2 regions of the Cupriavidus sp. LA-1 genome follow, and region 2 is predicted to be linked to the other one. Evidence: predicted binding sites of a transcription regulator. Region 2 holds the regulator's gene; the other holds the start of a gene.

Region 1 (9,120 bases), on a different replicon from region 2:
TCGCGCAAGGCGCAGGCCAGGCGGTGTTCCGCATGGATTCGCTGCGGCGTGCGAAGACCTCCGCGGCTTGCCTGGTGGACCTGACCGGACTCTTCTTCTACATGCTCCTGTTCGGCTGGCTGGTCGGGCAGCCGTTACGCCCGACCCATGTCTACCTGGCGCATCCCCGGCGCGAGGACGCCATGCCTTTCCTGGGCCTGTTCCATGCCGCCGTGACCGCCGGCGCGCAGACCTACGGATTTGAGTTCGACGAGGCACTGCTAGACCGGCCGGTCGTGCGCCAGGCCGCGGAGCTCGATGCCTTCCTGGACGACTTTCCTTACCGGCTGATCGGTGCGCCGGTCGAGGTCGTATCGCTGAGCCAGCAGGTGCGCGGCATCCTGCATGCGGCGCTGGTGCATGGCGCGCGGCTGCCGACCCTGGCCGAGCTGGCCACGCGCTTCGATGTGAGCGAACCGACCCTGCGCCGCCATCTTGCCGCCGACGGCAGCAGTTACCGCGTACTGCGCGAACACAGCCTGCAGGAGTACGCCGAGCAATGCCTGTGTACGACCAACTGGTCGGTAGGCAGGATCGCGGAGCAGCTTGGCTTTGCCAGCGAGGAAGCGTTTCGCCGGGCGTTCCAGCGCTGGACCGGGCATGCGCCGACGCGGTTCAGGCGGGAAAGCCGGGGGTAAGGCCGCCGCCAAGCGTGAGCTGTCGCACCATGTAGCCGGTCGTGGCGCCTTTGCATTGCCGATCCGCACCTAGTATTCAGGGTGGCCTGAAATCTTTCCGAGCTCTTGGGGGCGGTGGAAGGCATGGTCGGAAATGGCAAGCCCTTGCGGGCCGCGCCCATCTTCAGGCGTTGTGCCCTGGCTCTCAACCCTTACCTGAGGAACTCTGCCATGAAGCTGCTTCGCATTGCCATCCTGGCGCTTGTACTCTCGGGCTGTGCCATGAACCAGGGCACACCAGGCAGCGCGCAGGCGTCGCGCACAGAAAGCTGCAAGGTAACGTCAGAGCCGGAAATCGCGGCGCTGTTTGATCGATGGAACCAGTCTCTGCAGACCGGCGATCCAAACAAGGTGGTGGCCAACTATGCCGAACGGTCGATCCTTCTTGCTACGGTATCCAACAAGCCTCGCCTGACCGTCGCGGAGAAACAGGACTATTTCAAATACTTCCTGCAGGACCGCCCCTTCGGGAAAATTGACTTCCGCAGCATTGAACTGGGCTGCAATTCTGCCGTGGATGCCGGGCTCTACACTTTCACCTTTGCGCGCACAGGCGCAGTCGTCAAGGCCCGCTATACCTACACTTATCGCTGGAATGGTACGCAATGGCTGATCACGAGTCATCACTCGTCGGCCATGCCGGAGAAGATGTAGCTGCGGCCGGCCAGCTCGTGCCGGGCTGAAAACAGAGCCAGAGAAGCCACCCATCGGCGCCATGTGCCATGCGCACGCCCGAGCCCGTTCGCAGTCACCGCATGCGCCACAGCGATGCGCGCGTGGATGGGTCTGGACGCCGCTGGCGTATGGCCCTGGTCGTCACGGCCTTGCTGATGAGTTACGCTGCCGTCGATATATTCCTGCCGCTCGGTCGTGACCTGACCCGGTTTGATCCTGCCGCGGTCGGCGAGCTGGAAGCGAAGATGTGGCGCGCTTACTATGAGCGCCAGCCCGTCACGCTGTTCCTCGAACTGGCGCAAACCTTGCGCACCCAGTATCGCTTCCCCTTGCTTCGCTCGTACGTCGGCGCCTACTACGGGGCATCGGCGGCATTTGTGTTCAAGGAAGGCAGCGAGCGCAGCGATTACGAGAAGGCATTGCCAACGCTGCGCACTTACTTTGGCATGATCCGGAATACGGGAAGGATCGATTTCGATGTTGGACGCGCCACCACGTTGGAGCTGGAGTGGTGGATCGTGCATCGGGAGCACGAGCGCTATCCATCCGACGCCTTGGGACACGCGTGCGCCGAAGCCGCGGCGGCGCTCTACAGGGTGCCGGCGGCCTCAACACTCGAGCATGGCCGCTTGCGCGCACAGGCCATGCTCTTGCGTGATGCACGCGCCGAGGCCGGTGGTGTCACGGAACCAGAGTGGGCGACCATCGAACTGCTGTTGCAGCAGAGCTATCGCGCGCTTCGCGGTGCGGTGGCGTCGGCATCCGGAACTTCCGGCAACCTTGACTCAGGCAAGGAACCCTGACGAGCTTCGGCGCCGTGCGTGCACGTAGTCCGGACGGCGCTGGCCGGCATGCGGTGCCACGCCCCTCAATCCAGCACAAGCCCCGCGTGCGCCAGCAACTGGCGAAACACAAGCAGGCGTGCGTCGCCGGTCTGCGCCAGCCGGTCGCAGACATAGAGGTATTCGGGCATATCGCTGTGCCCGCGCAGCGCATCCTTGCACTCGCGCTCGGAGATCTCCAGGTGGACGCCGGTGAGCACCGCGCGGCCCTTGCCCACGCGTGCACTGACGATGGCGGGCGGCGTGCCGTCGATGCCCGCATAGACGGCCAGGACCTGCGTGTCGGGGCCGGGTGCGTCGCCAAGGTCGAAGCGGCAGCCACCGTGGTAATGCGTGTAGAGCGACAGCGGGACATCGGTCAGGCTGTCCGTGGTCTGCAGTTCCACCGCGGCCGTGGTACGCGGTGTGCCGTCATAGAGCAAGCCGCCGGTCAGTTCGGGCAGCGAGCCCACTGCCACGGCATCGACAAAGCGCAGTTCGCGCGGGCCGCAGATCGCCCCCCTGGTGCCGGCATGAAAAGCCAGTTCCCGGCACGCGTAGTAGGCGCCCGCGCAAATCCCGAGGTAGACGCCGCCCTGCTCGACAAAATGCCGGATGCGCGCGTTCGGGGCGCCGTTCAGCAAGGCGCAATAGGGAAGGTCGGCGCCGCCCGGCATGACAAACAGCACCGCATCGTCGAACAGCGTGGCGTCGTGCCGGATCTCGTCAGCCATCACCGCGCGGATCTCGTAGGCGCCGGCATGTAGCTGGTGCCCGATGGTCCGCATCAGGCATGCGGTCCACTCGGACGCACCGGCGTCGACGTAAGTAAGGATCTGGGGCCTTGGCATGTCGGCATCCGCTTCTTGTAGTTTCCGACTTTAGCCGTTCCGGACCGAAAACTCCAAGCCGGGATCCGCGGCCGTGCTGGCCCGGGCCGCAGGCACCGCCCCGCCGGTCAGGGCTTCTGCGGCTGCCCCAAAGCCGGAGGCGCCGGTGGCGGCAGAGGCGCCGCCACGGGTTCCAGCCCCGTGCTGCTGACAATTGCAGCCGCCGCCGGCGAGGCCAGGAACCTGACGAAGCGGGAAGATGCCGGGGTCTGTCGGCCTGCGATCGTTCCCGCGGAAAAGAACACCCTCTGCTGTAGTTCAGCTGGCAACGGGCCGACGTAATCCAGTTCCTTGAAGGGCAGCAGCTCGCTGACCTGCTGGAAGCCGATTTCGGCATCGCCTCGCGCCACCACGGTGCCGACACGCTCGCTGTAGATCTTGCGGGCCTTGTCCTTGATCTTGTCCGCGACACCGAGCCGGGCGAACAGTTCGTTGGAAAGATACGTCCCGCTGGCGCTGGCGGAATACGCAATGGATTTGGCGTTGAGCAGGGTCTGCGTCAGCGCCTCGGTCGTGCTGATATCCGGCTTCGGCGTGCCCTTGCGCACGGACATGCCGATCAGCGAGCGGGCCAGGTCGACCCGGCTGCCGGCGGCCACCTTGCCTTCCGCTACCAGCTTCTCAAGGCCTGAGTCCGCCAGGATCACCACGTCGAAGGTCTCGCCCCGCGCCAGCCGGCTGGGGATGGAATCGGGGGCATTGCCCATCGACGCACCGTAGGCGGTGATGACATGGTCCTGCGTGGCGGCCTCGTACAGTGGCACCAGCTGCTGGTAGGCGGCCGTAAAACCGCCCGAGGTGATCACGCGGATCTCGTCTGCCCGGGCCGGGGCGGCCAGCCAGAGCATAAGAACCAGCAGGGCAGGCCTGGCGGCCTGGAGGTTCAGCTTCATGTCGTCTCCTGTTATTCACTGCTGCGGGCGGCGGCGCCCGTCAGTCTTCTTTCCTATTGGCTGCGCGCGCGATCGGGCCGAGGCGAGCCTTTTCGCGTGAACTGCGAATATCAGGACGAGTCGCCGGGATCGATCTTTTTGTGCGCTTTTCGGCACGGCACAACGTCCCGATCAGGCATTGCAAGCGTATCGACGCAAGACTATTCTGTGAATTGCAATGTTCTGATGATTCAATGCATGCCACGCATTAATTTTGCCCTGGAAGACCTGCAGGCTTTTGTCGCAACGGCCGAAAAAGGAAGTTTCCGCATGGCGGCGGAAACCCTTCATATTTCACAGCCAGCGCTCAGCCGGCGCATCGAAAAGCTGGAAAAGACGCTCGGCTCCCGCTTGCTGGACCGGACCACGCGCCGGGTGGAAACGACGCATATCGGCAGGCAGTTCCTGGAAGAAGCCCGCGCCGCGCTCGATATCCTGGATAACGCCGTGTTCCGGCTCGGGGACGAGGCCACGCTGCAACGCGGACAGGTGACAGTGGCCGCGATACCGTCTGCCGCGCTGCATTTCCTGCCTCATGCAATCCACGTGTTTGCCAGCCGGCATCCTGGCGTGCGCGTGCGCGTGATCGACGAAAACGCCAGCACGGTACTGGCCAGCGTCATGTCGGGAGAGTCGGATTTCGGGCTCAATTTCATGGGCGCGCAGGAACCCAACATCGAGTTCCGCGCCATCCGCGCCGAGCGCTACCAACTGGCAATGCGGCGCGACCACGCATGGTCCGCGCGAGGGTGCGTGGACTGGGAGGAGCTGGCGGGGCAACGCATGGTCAGCGTGTCCAGGCAAAGCGGCAATCGCGCCCTGATCGAAAATGCCATCGCCCACCTTGAGCGACGCCCCACCATTCACTACGAAGCCAACCACGTCGTCGGCGTGCTGGCGCTGGTGGAAGCGGGTCTTGGCATGGCCGTGCTGCCTGCCATGTCGATGCCGCGGGATCATCCCCGGCTCTGCGCAATCCCCCTGGTCGAGCCTGTCGTAGACCGCGTCCTGGCGTTGATACGCCGTCGCGACCGGCCATTGCAGCCTGCCGCGCAGGCGTTGTACGAGACCATCACATTGGAAATGGCGGGCAATTAGGGGGAAGCCAGTCGCGGGCTTCTTGTTGCCTGTCCGCCTGCGCGATACCGGACCGGTGCGGCTAACCTTCGATTTCGCTGCGGACCAGGAGCACTGGCTTGCTGGTCTTGGCAAGCACGCCTTCCGACACGCTGCCCATCAGCAGGCGCCTGACGCCGCGGCGGCCGTGGGTGCCAAGCACGATCAGGTCGGCATTCCACGCATCGGCTTCGGTGACGATGGTCAGCGAGATCCGGCCGGGCGAGACCGGCTTTTCATCCAGTTGCACTGAATGCCGCACGCCCGCCTCGCTGAGCCTGGCCGAGGCCGCATCCAGTGCCTTGCGGCCGTGCGCGATGATGTTGTCGACCAGTTCCTTGGGGTTGAAGTAACCGGCCTCGAAGAAGACATCGCTGTCGTCCACCACGAACAACGCCTTCACCTCGGCCCCGGTTGCCCTGGCGATGATGATCGCCTGGCTCAGTGCCAGGTCCGAAGAGCGGCTGCCATCGACGGCAAGCAGGATGCGCTGGTACATGATGGGTCTCCTGAGGGCAAGGATGCGCGAGGTCGATGCTGGGATCGATTGCAATCAGCGTAGACGCCGGCGTCGATACGCGCTTGATATGCATCAACCCGAAGCGGCAGGCGTGGCGAGTTCCTGATCGCAACCGGAACCGGAGTGATGACCACAAGACTTGAGGGCCCGGCCGTGCCAACGGAGCGATACGTGTGCCGCGTCGCCGCAGGGCAGGCTCGTTGATCCGGGTCAAGCGCCGTTCGGCCTGGCTGCCTAGACTGGTTTGAACCTGAGCCAAAGGGCGGTCATGGCTTGCGACAGCATCCTGGTTCACCTGGACCGCAATCCCCAGGCAGCAAAGGCAAACCAAAGAACGGAATCACGTCATGGACTTCAGAACCATCCTTGTCGACCTCAGCGAAGATGCTGCACGGTCCGCGCGCATTGAAACGGCGGCACGGCTTGCCACAGCGTTAGGCGGCAGCGTGGTCGGACTGACTGCAACAGGAACACACCTGGAGCCGTATCGCGGGGCAGGCAAGGAGGCCGGGCAATATGCCGCGCTTGCCGCGAGCCATCTGCACAAACTGGCCGCCGATCACAAGAGGACACTCGACACCCTGACCAGGCAGGTGTCGCCGGCCATTCCCACCCGGCACATCGTTGTCGACGCCGAGTCCGGCTGGGCGCTTGCCGACGCCGGCCGCTACGCCGATCTCATCCTGCCCGCACCGCCCTCGGCACAGGCCGATGTGCCGGCGCTGCTGGCCGGGGTTGCGGAGTATGCGATGCTCAATGCCGGCCGACCCATTCTGCTGGTGCCCGGCGCGACCGTCCCGCGAACTGGTGGCCATGTCGCCATCGCATGGAACGGCGGCCGGGAGGCCGCGCGGGCGGTAGCGGACGCACTGCCGTGGCTTGCACATGCCAGCGCGGTTTCCGTCCTGGTGGTCAGCGCAGGCAGGCGCGGCGGCGCCGCTGAGCAAGAGGCCTACCGTGACAGCGCGGATCGGCTGGCAGCCTGGCTGGCCAGCCATGGCATCCGCGCCAATCTGCTGGTCGGAGAGGGCGACCCCGACCACGTTCTGCCGCAACTTGCGGATAAGGCGCAAGCCGACCTGCTGGTCGCCGGCGGCTATGGCCACTCCCGCCTGAGAGAGCTTGTGCTCGGTGGCACCACCCGCGCCCTGCTGCGCCAGTCAGGCTTGCCGGTGTTCATGTCGCACTGAGGTGTGACTTCTGCTCCCATCGTCAGCTGACCAATTGCGGCCGGGAGCGGCCGGTCGCCGCGGTGTCTGGCCGCCTTCGTCCAAGCCCGGGATGGAGTCCTATGGTAAGGTTGGCGGGATGAGTTCACGGACTTCAACTGGTGACGCATGGGCCTCACCAATGTCGTGCTGGGAGAGTGAGGCATCGTGAGTGATGCGAAGCAGGAAACGCGGCGCACGCGGCGGACCGAGAGAGTTTCAATCAGCAGGGACTTGCGCCTGAGCGTGCCGCCAGAGGCCAGGCCTGCGCCGGTCAACGGGAAAGACTGGCTCCGGCAGAGGAAAGAGCAGCTGCAGGCTGCGCGTGCCGCTGCCAGGCAAAGGCGCGATCTGCTAAGAGCTGAGATCATGTCAGCCGTGCAAGAAGTTGCCCGAGAGGAACGCACTGCGGCGCGGCTGGAAGCTGAACGCCTGAAGGCGGAAGCCAGGACCGCGCGGACCCACGCGCGGGAGGACGCACGCGCCGCCGCCAAGTTCGAGCGTGCCCAACCAACCCGCCCGGCTTCCAAACGAAAGACGCTTGCTAATGAGAAAAGCAAGCTGGTCTCTTACGTTGATCTGTTGCGGATGCGTGGGTGATCTGACGGAAGTTCGACAAGCGGACTACCGATCGATTTCGTGGAAAGCGGCGTCGGTCTCGTGATCCGGTTCGAAGCGTTGTCGGCGCAGGCAAAGCGCCGATGACAGAGTCAGGCGGGCACAAGCCTGGCCTGCCACTGCTCTCGGCATAGCGCGGCTAGCAAGAGCACGGGCAGCAAGACACACCAGAAGCTAATGGCAGCGAATGCCAATGCACCCAGCACGGCTCCGGCAGCAAAGCCCGCCAGAGCCGGCAGCATCTTGCGCAGGCGCGCGCGGATCGCGCCTGCTTGCTCGGGCCCGGCTGTCAAGAGGTCAACCAAGTCAATCACGATCTGGGTAGTGTTGCCGGTCATGATCGTGGTGGGTCCCAGGTCGGCCAGTGCGGTACGGGACAGAGCGTTCTGGATGCCCATCGCCACGACAGCCAGCATGCCGGCCAGCGTTGTCAGCGAAGAGCCGGCAGTGAGGCCCGACCGGGCGGCCGTTGCCAGCAAGCCAGTGCCCACGAACAGCAACAGGAATACGCATTCGATGGCAAGCAGCACGGCCACGGCCGGACGCTGGCGCTGCACCAGCCACGACTCCAGCAGCCGCGTTGTCGCAACCGCTGCTGCAAAAGCGGGCAAGGCAAGGAGCTTGGTCGCCAGGCCCTCGGAGCTGCCTGTCAGTTCCACCCCGATCATGATGAAGTTGCCCGTGACGTGAGCCGTGAACAGCCCGAACAGGGAGATGAAGCCGACCACGTCGACAAAGCCCGCAACATACGACAGGACGCAGCCATGCACGCTGTGGTTGATGTGCTTGTGGCTGTCCGGAATCGATGTTTTCCCGTCGGCCTTCATGGGCTTATCCCTGCTCGCGTCTGTACTACGGCTCCCCGTCAACGCGAGACATCGTCCCGCTCGACGGAGCCGTTGCCCTGGGTGCCTTCGAGTTCCGCCACAATCTTGGGCGGCGCGCCTGAGATCTTGGGCACGCATTCCGTGCGGAACCAGGCCACGGTGACCGGCTCACCGGCTATGACGCGTTTGACCGTCGGCACGACCTGCTCGCCGATCAGCATGCCAAGCAGACCGAGCAGCGCGATTGCCGGTGGCGCGGGTGAACGCACTTGCAGCACGGCATAGATGATCCCAACGAGGATCCCCGCGCCGAACGACACGAGATAGAGCTTCATTTCAGTCTCCCTGTTCCGATGCCGCCCGGCCGGGACGGCGCAGGTCGTGCCAGGCGACCAGCACGAAGCCACCCGCCAGCCCGATGTGCTCGAAGAAGGCGTTCTCCACCATGATCCGGCCGGGCATCGGCACATTCCAGAACGCGTTGGCCAGGAACGACGCCATCAAGGTGAACGCCGCCAGCGCCAGCGCCCCGACCCAGCGCCAGAAACCTGTCAGGATCATCGCCGAGGCGCCGAGTTCCAGCACGATGACCAGCGCCGCCAGGGGAGCGGCCGGCGCCAGGCCGAAATGCTGCATTTCGGCGATGGCGGCCGGGAAGTCCAGCGCCTTGGTGAGCCCGCCCTGCAGGTAGGCGGCGCACAGTGCCAGCAGTGCCAGCCACCGGATCGCTGGCGTGGCCGCGCGGGCCAGCCCTGCGCCCGGCGCTGCATGGGGGTGGGTAATATGCTCAGGCATCG
Region 2 (9,120 bases):
GCCCACTGATCAATCCAGGATAGAAAGATGTCCGACAAACAACGCTTCTTTTCCCACGAAACGCTGGAGAAGAACATCGGCTGGCTGATCATCTGCACGATCCTCGTGGTCAGCATTGCGGGTCTGGTCCAGATCGTGCCGCTGTTCTTCCAGCACTCCACCACCGAGCCGGATCCGGGCATCACGCCGTATTCGCCGCTGCGGCTGATGGGGCGCGATATCTATATCCGCGAAGGCTGCGTCGGTTGCCACTCGCAGCAGGTGCGCACGCTGCAGGCCGAGACCGAGCGCTATGGCCATTACTCCACGGCGGGCGAGTCGGTCTACGACCACCCGTTCCTGTGGGGCTCCAAGCGTACCGGTCCCGACCTGGCGCGCGTGGGCGGGCGCTACTCGGATGACTGGCAGCGCATCCACCTGCGCAATCCGCGCGACGTGGTGCCGGAATCGGTGATGCCGTCGTACCCGTGGCTGGAAAAGGCCGAGTTGCCCACCAACGATATCCAGGCCCGCATGCGCGCGCTGGTCCGCCTGGGCGTACCTTACACCGACGCCGAGATCGGCAAGGCACCGGAAGCGCTCAAGGGCAAGACCGAAGAGGACGCGCTGGTTGCCTACCTGCAGGGCCTGGGCACCAACCGCCGCAATGTGCGCGTGGATTCCGCCGCGGCAGCGGCGCCCAAGGAGTAACCATGGCCATGATCACTGCCATTGCGACCGTCGTGTCGATGGTCGTCTTCCTGGGGATCTGCTGGTGGGCCTGGTCGGCCGGCCGGCAGGCCGCCAACCGGGAATCCGCCATGCTGCCGTTCGCGCTGCCTGACGAACCTACGACAACATCGAGCCGGAACACCTAGCCATGAGCGATTTCATTTCCGAATTCTGGAGTTATTACATTGCCGGCATCGCGCTCATCGGCATCGTCTGGTGCGTGTGGCTGCTGTTCTCGCAACGCAAGATCACCAAGACTGCCGGTGGCACCGAAGATACCGGGCACGTCTGGGACGGCGACCTGCGCGAGCTCAACAACCCGCTGCCGCGATGGTGGATGTGGATGTTCCTGCTGGCCTGCATCTTCAGCCTGGTCTACCTGGTGCTGTATCCGGGCCTCGGTTCATATGCCGGCGTGCTGAAGTTCTCCACGCAGGGCGAACTGGCCGCGCACCGCGCGGCGCAGGAGCAGATGCAGAACGAGATCTACGCCAAGTACCTGAAGATGGACGTCAAGCAGGTGGCGGCGGACCCGCAGGCGCGTGAGATCGGCCAACGCCTGTTCCTGAACTACTGCGCGCAGTGCCATGGCTCGGACGCGCGCGGCAGCCGCGGCTTCCCGAACCTGACCGACAATGACTGGCTGTATGGCGGCGACCCGGAAACGATCCAGCAGACCATCACCAAGGGCCGCAACGGCGTGATGCCGTCGTTCGCTTCAACAATCGATGGCAAGCAGGCGGGCGATGTGGCGCAGTACGTGCGCTCGCTGTCCGGGCTGTCGTCGGATCCGATCCGCGCGTCGCGCGGCGAGGGCACCTTCAAGACGACCTGCGCGGCCTGTCACGGCTCCGGCGGCAAGGGCAACCAGGCGCTCGGCGCGCCGAACCTGTCGGACAACGTCTGGCTCTATGGCAGCTCGGAAGCCAGCATTGTCGATGCCATCCTGAAGGGCCATAACAACCATATGCCGGCGCATGAGGAAATCCTGACCCCCGAGCGCATCCGCATGCTGACCGCCTATGTCTGGGGTTTGTCCAATACCGGGGGCGGAGCCGGGAAATGACCGACGACTCATGTGAGCGGGCGCTGGTGGCTCGCGGGAGAGCATGCCCATGAACGCACCCGGGACTGAGGAAAGGGCCCGCGCGGCCGACCTGCAACGGTCGGCCGCTGCGCCGGGCGAGACCTCGGACGAAACGCTCTACGAGGTCCGCCGCAAGATCTATCCGCGCTCGGTGACGGGCGCCTTCTCCAGCTGGCGGGTCTGGCTGGTGATCCTGACCCAGCTGATCTACTACGGCACGCCCTGGCTCCAATGGAATGGCCGCCAGGCCGTGCTGTTCGACCTTGGCGAGCGCAAGTTCTATATCTTCGGGCTGGTGCTGTGGCCGCAGGACGTCATCTACCTGGCGGTGCTGCTGGTCATCTCCGCGCTGGCGCTGTTCCTGTTCACGGCGATCGCGGGGCGGTTGTTCTGCGGCTACGCGTGTCCGCAGACGGTCTACACCGAGATCTTCATGTGGATCGAGCGGCGGGTCGAAGGTGACCGCATCGCGCGCATCCGTCTCGACGGCGATCCATGGAGCCTGCGCAAGTTCCGTATCAAAGCGACCAAGCACTTGCTGTGGGTGCTGATCGCGCTCTGGACCGGCTTTACCTTTATCGGCTACTTCGCCCCGATCCGTGAACTGGGCGGCGAGGTGCTGGCCCTGTCGCTGGGGCCCTGGCAGGCGTTCTGGATGCTGTTCTATGCGTTCGCCACCTGGGGCAACGCGGGCTTCATGCGCGAGCAGGTGTGCAAGTACATGTGCCCGTATGCGCGTTTCCAGAGCGTGATGGTGGACCGCGATACCTATGTCGTGACCTACGACGTCGGCCGCGGCGAGCCGCGCGGCAGCCGCTCGCGCAAGACCGACCACCACAAGGCGGGCCTGGGCGATTGCGTCAACTGCAGCATCTGCGTGCAGGTGTGCCCGACGGGCATCGATATCCGCGATGGCCTGCAGTACGAATGCATCGGCTGCGGCGCGTGTATCGACGCCTGCAACCAGGTGATGGACAAGTTGGACTACCCGCGCGGCCTGATCCGGTACACGTCCGAGAACGCGATGCGCAAAGGCTTGTCTGCCGTGGCGTCGCGCAAGCGGCTGCTGCGTCCGCGCGTGATCATCTATTCAGTGATCTGGGTCGCGCTGCTGGCCGGATTCCTGGCGTCCATCGCGCTGCGCACGCCGTTGAAGGTCGACATCATCCGCGACCGCGGCGCGCTCGGCCGGGAAGTGGAAGGACGCTGGATTGAGAACGTCTATCGCCTGCAGCTGATCAACACGACCGAAGCGCCGGTGCGGATCCGGGTAAGCGCCGACAGCGATGAACTGAAGAACCTGACGGTGGAGTACGACAAGCAGGCCGAATTGCTGGCGCCGACCTCCAACCGGTTGCTGCCGATCCGGATCCGCGTGCCGGTCGAGGCCGCGGCGCAGGGCACGCACAAGATCAGCGTGACAGTAACGAGCGAAGGCACGGAGCGGGGGCATGCCGAAATCCGGCAATCCACCAGTTTTATCGTGCCGCGCGATTTGTGAAGCCAGGGGACTCGGACGTAGTCGCCAAGACGAAGGGGGCAAGATGAATCAGCAAGGCAATCCGTGGTGGAAGGAGCCGTGGCCGTGGCTGCTGATGAGCGGTCCGCTGGCGGCCATGGTGGCGTGCGGCGTGACGATCTGGCTGGCGTCAACGCATCCCGACATGCCTGTGCAGGGCGCGACGCGCCATGGCCTGGTGGTGGAGAAGCCCGGGGCCACGCCGCCCAGGCCTGCCACAGCGAGGCAGCCATGAGGTTGCGCTGGCTGATGTGGGTACTTTGGCCGGGGTTCCTGATGGCCGGCTTTGCGACCGCGACGGTCTTTTCGGTTGTCGATCCCGGTGACCTGAAGTTCTTCGGCCACCCGATCGAATCGTCGCGCGAGTCGGTCTACACCGTCGGCTTTCTGCTGGCCTGGGTGTTCTGCGCGCTGTCGAGCGGGTTGACGCTCTACACCATGCCGACGCGGCTGGCCGATACTGACGAACTGGAATGAGGCTGGCGCGGCCATCGTCGCTGCCGGCGCCACATGCGGCGCCGACAGAGGCGATGGCTCAGCAAGTGCGGCTGTAGAGTTGCTTGATGCCGTCGATGTCGACCAGCTTGACATGGCGCTGGCGGATCTGGATCAGGCCCGCTTCGGCAAAGCGGGAGAACAGGCGGCTGACGGTTTCCAGCTTCAACCCAAGGTAGCTGCCGATTTCTTCGCGGCTCATGCGCATCACGAACTCGGACGCCGAATACCCGCGCGCCGACAGCCGCTCCGACAGGTTGATCAGGAAGGCGGCAAGGCGTTCCTCGGCGCGCATCGAACCCAGCGTGACCAGCATGAGCTGGTCTTGCGTGATCTCCTTGCCCATCAGGCGCAGGAACTGCTGCTGCAGCGACGGCAGGTCGGCCGACAGCGATTGCAGCTCGTTCATGCGGACCACGCATACCTCGGTATCTTCCAGCGCGGCGGCATCGGAGGCATGCTGCATCTCGCCGAGTCCGTCGAGCCCGACGATTTCACCGGGCAGATGGAAGCCGGTAATCTGCGAGCGGCCGTCTTCGGTGGTGACGTGGGTCTTGAGCGTGCCGAAGCGGATGGCATAGACGGCGGTGAGTGGATCGCCCATGCGGTACAGGGTTTCACCCTTGTGCACGCGAATGCGCTCTTGCACCAGCGTGTCCATCTTGGCGAGGTCTTGCTGCGACATGCCAACCGGAAGGCACAGCTGCCCCATCGCACAAGTGGAGCAACGGGGCGACATCTCGGTAATGGGAATGGAGGTGAGCAATTGGAACCTGCTAGAAATGGCAGCGAGGGCGCGATTGGTACATTTTAACGTGCGATGTGATCCTGCAGGGAGACAGAATTGACATTTGGAGTGCTGATCAGCGTTTTCCTGCTGGCTTTGCTGGGCGGTGTCCACTGTGCCGCAATGTGTGGTGGCGTGGCCCTGGCGGTGGAACAGCGGCGCGGGATGCCCGCGACGGTCAGCCTGGTGCGCAGCCGCGCCGCCTGGCTTGGTGAGTTGCTGGTGATGCACATGGGCAGGATTTCGACCTATATGCTGCTGGGCGCGGCGCTGGGTGCCGCCGGCGCCTCGGCATGGAAGCAGGATTACTTGCCGGTGCAGCGCTGGCTGTTCGGCGCGGGCAGCGTGATGCTGTTGTGGTCGGGCTGGCGCCTGCTGCACGGCAGTACCTTTAGCGTGAACCGGCTGGAACGGCTGGCAGCGCGTGGCAGTGCCGCCGCGGCGCGGCGGCTGGGCCGCCTGGCGGGCGGCATGCCGGCATTCGTGCGGGCGCGCGGCGGTCTGGCGCGGCGCTATGGGGTAGGGCTGGCCTGGGGCCTGGTACCCTGCGGCATGGTCTATGGCGCGCTGACGCTGGCGCTGCTGGCAGGCAACGCGGGCTCTGGGGCGCTGGTCATGGGGGTTTTCGGGCTCGGCACGCTGCCGAATCTGCTGGTTCTGTCGGGGCTGTCGGGCTATTTGCGGCTGCTGTCGAGGCGTCCCGGCGTGCGGCTGGGGGCCGGCCTCGCGGTGATGGCGTTTGGCGGCCTTGGTATTGCGCGAGCGGTGCTGCTGCCACATTCGCTGGCCGGGCAGGGGTTCTGTCTGGTGTTTTGATGCCGTCTGGGACTTTTCTGAGGCGTTGGCGCCGCTTGGACAACGGATGATGGTTGCAGGCAGAGGCGGGAATGCCATACAATCGCCAACATTGCGGTATCGCGCGGAGTCAGACAGGCCGCGGTAAGCAGCGGCGAGCAGCGCCAGGCGGCCTTCCTACCAGAAGGCGCGCTCAGGACAAGGGAAGCGGAAGGTTTTCGATGCCCGTCCCGCCCCCGCGGTCCATCCGGTTCAAAAGATCTGGTTCAAAAGTCCGGCTGGCACCGTGGTGTTGTAGATGCCGGCCTAGCTCCCGATACCCGTTTTTTCTTGCGTCCGAGGCGTTCAGTTCGCTGACAGCGACGTCCGTAGTGTGCGGATGCGCGACGCAAGAGGTCCGCTGGCCGGTTCATGGCGGCGTGCGGACGATCTCCTGCCGGAACGACCCGGCAACTCGATGCAAAGAAAGGGAAGTGCACGGCTTGGATACAGCAGGTATCCGGCTCGCTGCGCAATGAGATGGCGGTGGCTTTCGCACCGCTGTATCCAAAATCTCCGGTGCCCCGGATCCGTCCGGGAGCAGGTGCAAAGACAGGCTGCACACCATCAACATGAATACCCAAGAGGCGAAGGTCGTCCTCGAGACGGCGCTGATCTGCGCGCAGGAACCGTTGCGCGTCAATGATCTGCGGCGACTGTTTGACGACGACGTCGGTGCAGACACCATCCGCGTGCTGCTCGAGGAACTGCGCCAGGACTGGCGGCCGCGCGGCGTGGAACTGGTGGCGCTGGCAAGCGGCTGGCGCTTCCAGAGCCGGCCGGAAATGCGGGAATACCTCGACCGCCTGAATCCGGAAAAACCGCCAAAATACTCGCGCGCCGTCATGGAGACCCTGGCGATCATTGCCTACCGCCAGCCCGTGACCCGGGGCGATATCGAGGAAATCCGGGGCGTGACCGTCAGCACGGAAGTGATCAAGAAGCTGGAGGACCGCAGCTGGATCGAGGTGATCGGTCACCGCGACGTGCCCGGCCGGCCCGCGCTGTATGCCACCACCAAGGCGTTCCTGGACGATCTTGGCCTGCGCACGCTGGATGAGCTGCCGCCGCTGGAAGACGCCCAGGCACAGGCGCAGGCAGCCTTGCTGGAGCAGCAGGCGATCAATTTTGAAGACCTGGCGGCGAACAAGCCGGCCAGCGCCGACGAAGAAGCTTTTGCCGAGCCGGCCAGCCAGGCTGACAGCGCGGCCGCGGCCGAAGCGTCTGGCGAGAATGAAGCCGACGAGACCGGTCCGGTCGACGCAGGCGCCAATGGCTTCGATGTGCAGCCGCTGCAGCCGGTGGCTGCCGAGGCTGATTCGAACGATTCCACCGAACCAGCCGTACCCAATCCGGACGGGGCGCGGGGCGAACTGCCCGAAGACGGCAACCCGCCGCACCCGAGCGAGCACGACGAGCGCGTGCCGAACTGAACAACATGCAACATCCGATAGTGAATACCTTGTCTGATTCCGTTGAGCAAGACACCCGCCATGCGGGCGCATCCGCCGACACCGGCGCCGCAGAACCCGGATCGGGCAGCGAAGCCGCGCCCCGCCGCAAGGGGCTGCGCCGCGGGCTGAGGAACCTGGTGGCATCGCGCCGCCAGGCGGCGCAGGACCGTGCCGAGGGCGCCGAAGGCGCCAGCGCCGGCGGCCAGGGCGATGCCGGTGAGCCGGGCGCCGCACAGGCGGCTGGCGGCGGGCGCGGTGGCCAGCGTGGCCGCGGCAAGCGCAAGACGGGTCAGGGCGAGGGCGGCCAGGGAAGCCAGGGCGGCCAGGGCGGCCAGGGCAACAGCAAGGCCGACAAGGTTGACCGCGCGGCCAGGGCCGAAGGCACCGACAAGCCCGAGCAGCCCGGCCGCAAGCGCAAGCCGGGCCAGCGCGCCGGCAAGCCGGCAACGCCTGGCGAGGCCCAGGGCGCCGGCGCGCGCCAGCAGGGCCGCCGCAAGGAAGGTGGCAAGCCGCAGGCGCCGCGCAAGGGCCCGGGCCAGGGCGGCGGTGAAAAGACTGCGGCGAGCAGCGAAGACCTGTTCCGCTTCGTGATCTCCGAGCAGTACGACAGCGAAGACACCGTCATTCCGCGCACCAAGGCCAAGCCGGTGCGCGAGCTGTCGGCCGACGACGACGCGCCCAAGCTGCACAAGGTGCTGGCGGAGGGCGGGCTGGGCTCGCGCCGCGAGATGGAAGAACTGATCCTGCAGGGCCGGGTCTCGGTCAACGGGCTGCCGGCGCACATCGGCCAGCGCATCCTGCCGGCCGACCAGGTCCGCGTGAACGGCAAGCTGATCCACCGCAAGGTGTCGACCAAGCCGCCGCGCGTGCTGCTGTACCACAAGCCCGCCGGCGAGATCGTCAGCCAGTCCGATCCGGAAGGCCGTCCGACCGTGTTCGACAGCCTGCCGCGCATCAAGACCGGCAAGTGGGTCGCGGTGGGCCGCCTGGACTTCAATACCGAAGGCCTGCTGATCTTCACCACGTCGGGTGATATTGCCAACCGCTTCATGCACCCGCGCTACGGCGTGGAGCGCGAGTACGCGGTGCGCACGCTGGGCGAGCTGGCCGAAGCCGACCGCCAGCGCCTGCTGCACGGCATCAAGCTGGACGACGGCGAGGCCAACTTCCTGCGCATTGCCGACGGCGGTGGCGAAGGCGTCAACCAGTGGTACCACGTGGCCCTGACCGAAGGCCGCAACCGTGAAGTGCGCCGCATGTTCGAGGCGGTCGGCCTGACCGTGTCGCGCCTGATCCGGACCCGCTACGGCCAGTTCCTGCTGCCCCGCGGCCTCAAGCGCGGCCGCTGGCAGGAAGTGGAGCCGAATGACGTCAAGGCGCTGATGACCGGTGTCGGCCTGAAGGTGCCGGGCAAGGGCGAGCAGGCCCCCAAGGGCGCCACCAAGGTGGGCGGACGCAAGCAGCGCACCGAAGCCGCGATTGCCGGCATGCCGATGCCCACGGGCATGGACGGCCTGCCGCGCTTCGACCAGGGCGGTGCCCGCGGCGGCAGCGGCCGCAGCGGCCAGCCGGATCCGATGAAGACGTCGATGGGCTATATCAGCCACGGTCCGACGTTGCTGACCTCGCACGCGGCCAACCTGGGCGGTGGGCGCGGTACCGGTGCGCGCCAGGGCCGCGGTGGCGCTGGTATGGGTGGCATGGGCGGCATGCGCGGTCAAGGCGGCCAGGGCCAGGGCCAGGGCCAGGGCAAGCCGCGCCGCGGCGGTGGCGAAGCCAATGGCAATGTCATGCCGAAGGCGGCGAAGCCGGGCGGTAACCGTTCCCCGCGCAGCGGCGGAGGCGGTGGTGGCGGCAATCGCGGTGGCAACCGCGGCGGCAACCGATAAGCGCTGATTGCGGCGCTCGGCGGGCAGAACGCCGCCTGGCGCCGCATGCAGTGTGCGGAAATGTCTGGCTTTTGCCTTTTCGACATAATCCGCGTATAATTCAAGTCTATTCAAAAAGCCATCCTCGTCGAGGATGGGCGAATGATGGGCATTGCGCCCATTTTTTTTTGGTTCGCCCGTTTTTCGGTTCTCTCCGCTGGGGCGGGGGGGTGGCGGACAGGCAGGGCTGCAGCAGGGTCGTCCCGGACGGCACCGGCGGGTTTGCCTGCCACGGTGTTGATGGCCATTACTCGGGATAACAGTGCATCTGGCAGATTTGATCGAAACCACCCTTAGCGGCATGG

Evidence for each region. Region 2 encodes FNR, which switches genes on or off when oxygen is low (the NO sensors DNR and NnrR bind a similar motif). Its sites were predicted from a motif close to TTGATNNNNATCAA; they were not measured.
Region 1: the regulator FNR is predicted to act here: its motif matches at 5,733-5,746, upstream of ACZ5MJ_RS24115 (universal stress protein).

The regions. Positions count from the first base shown of each region.
Region 1 is NZ_AP031388.1:1,079,451-1,088,570, reverse strand. It holds gene ACZ5MJ_RS24145 (helix-turn-helix domain-containing protein) at 1-677, shown strand, start outside; gene ACZ5MJ_RS24140 (DUF4440 domain-containing protein) at 888-1,370, shown strand; gene ACZ5MJ_RS24135 (hypothetical protein) at 1,472-2,194, shown strand; gene ACZ5MJ_RS24130 (BPL-N domain-containing protein) at 2,260-3,063, opposite strand; gene ACZ5MJ_RS24125 (substrate-binding domain-containing protein) at 3,171-3,995, opposite strand; gene ACZ5MJ_RS24120 (LysR family transcriptional regulator) at 4,233-5,132, shown strand; gene ACZ5MJ_RS24115 (universal stress protein) at 5,194-5,649, opposite strand; gene ACZ5MJ_RS24110 (universal stress protein) at 6,018-6,860, shown strand; gene ACZ5MJ_RS24105 (hypothetical protein) at 7,047-7,478, shown strand; gene ACZ5MJ_RS24100 (YoaK family protein) at 7,589-8,323, opposite strand; gene ACZ5MJ_RS24095 (XapX domain-containing protein) at 8,362-8,658, opposite strand; gene ACZ5MJ_RS24090 (DoxX family protein) at 8,660-9,118, opposite strand.
Region 2 is NZ_AP031387.1:1,311,623-1,320,742, forward strand. It holds gene ccoN (cytochrome-c oxidase, cbb3-type subunit I) at 1-9, shown strand, start outside; gene ccoO (cytochrome-c oxidase, cbb3-type subunit II) at 28-690, shown strand; gene ACZ5MJ_RS06250 (cbb3-type cytochrome oxidase subunit 3) at 693-857, shown strand; gene ccoP (cytochrome-c oxidase, cbb3-type subunit III) at 860-1,777, shown strand; gene ccoG (cytochrome c oxidase accessory protein CcoG) at 1,827-3,299, shown strand; gene ACZ5MJ_RS06265 (hypothetical protein) at 3,343-3,552, shown strand; gene ACZ5MJ_RS06270 (hypothetical protein) at 3,549-3,794, shown strand; gene fnr (fumarate/nitrate reduction transcriptional regulator Fnr) at 3,853-4,578, opposite strand; gene ACZ5MJ_RS06280 (sulfite exporter TauE/SafE family protein) at 4,657-5,415, shown strand; gene scpB (SMC-Scp complex subunit ScpB) at 6,006-6,866, shown strand; gene rluB (23S rRNA pseudouridine(2605) synthase RluB) at 6,872-8,776, shown strand; gene rimP (ribosome maturation factor RimP) at 9,078-9,120, shown strand, end outside.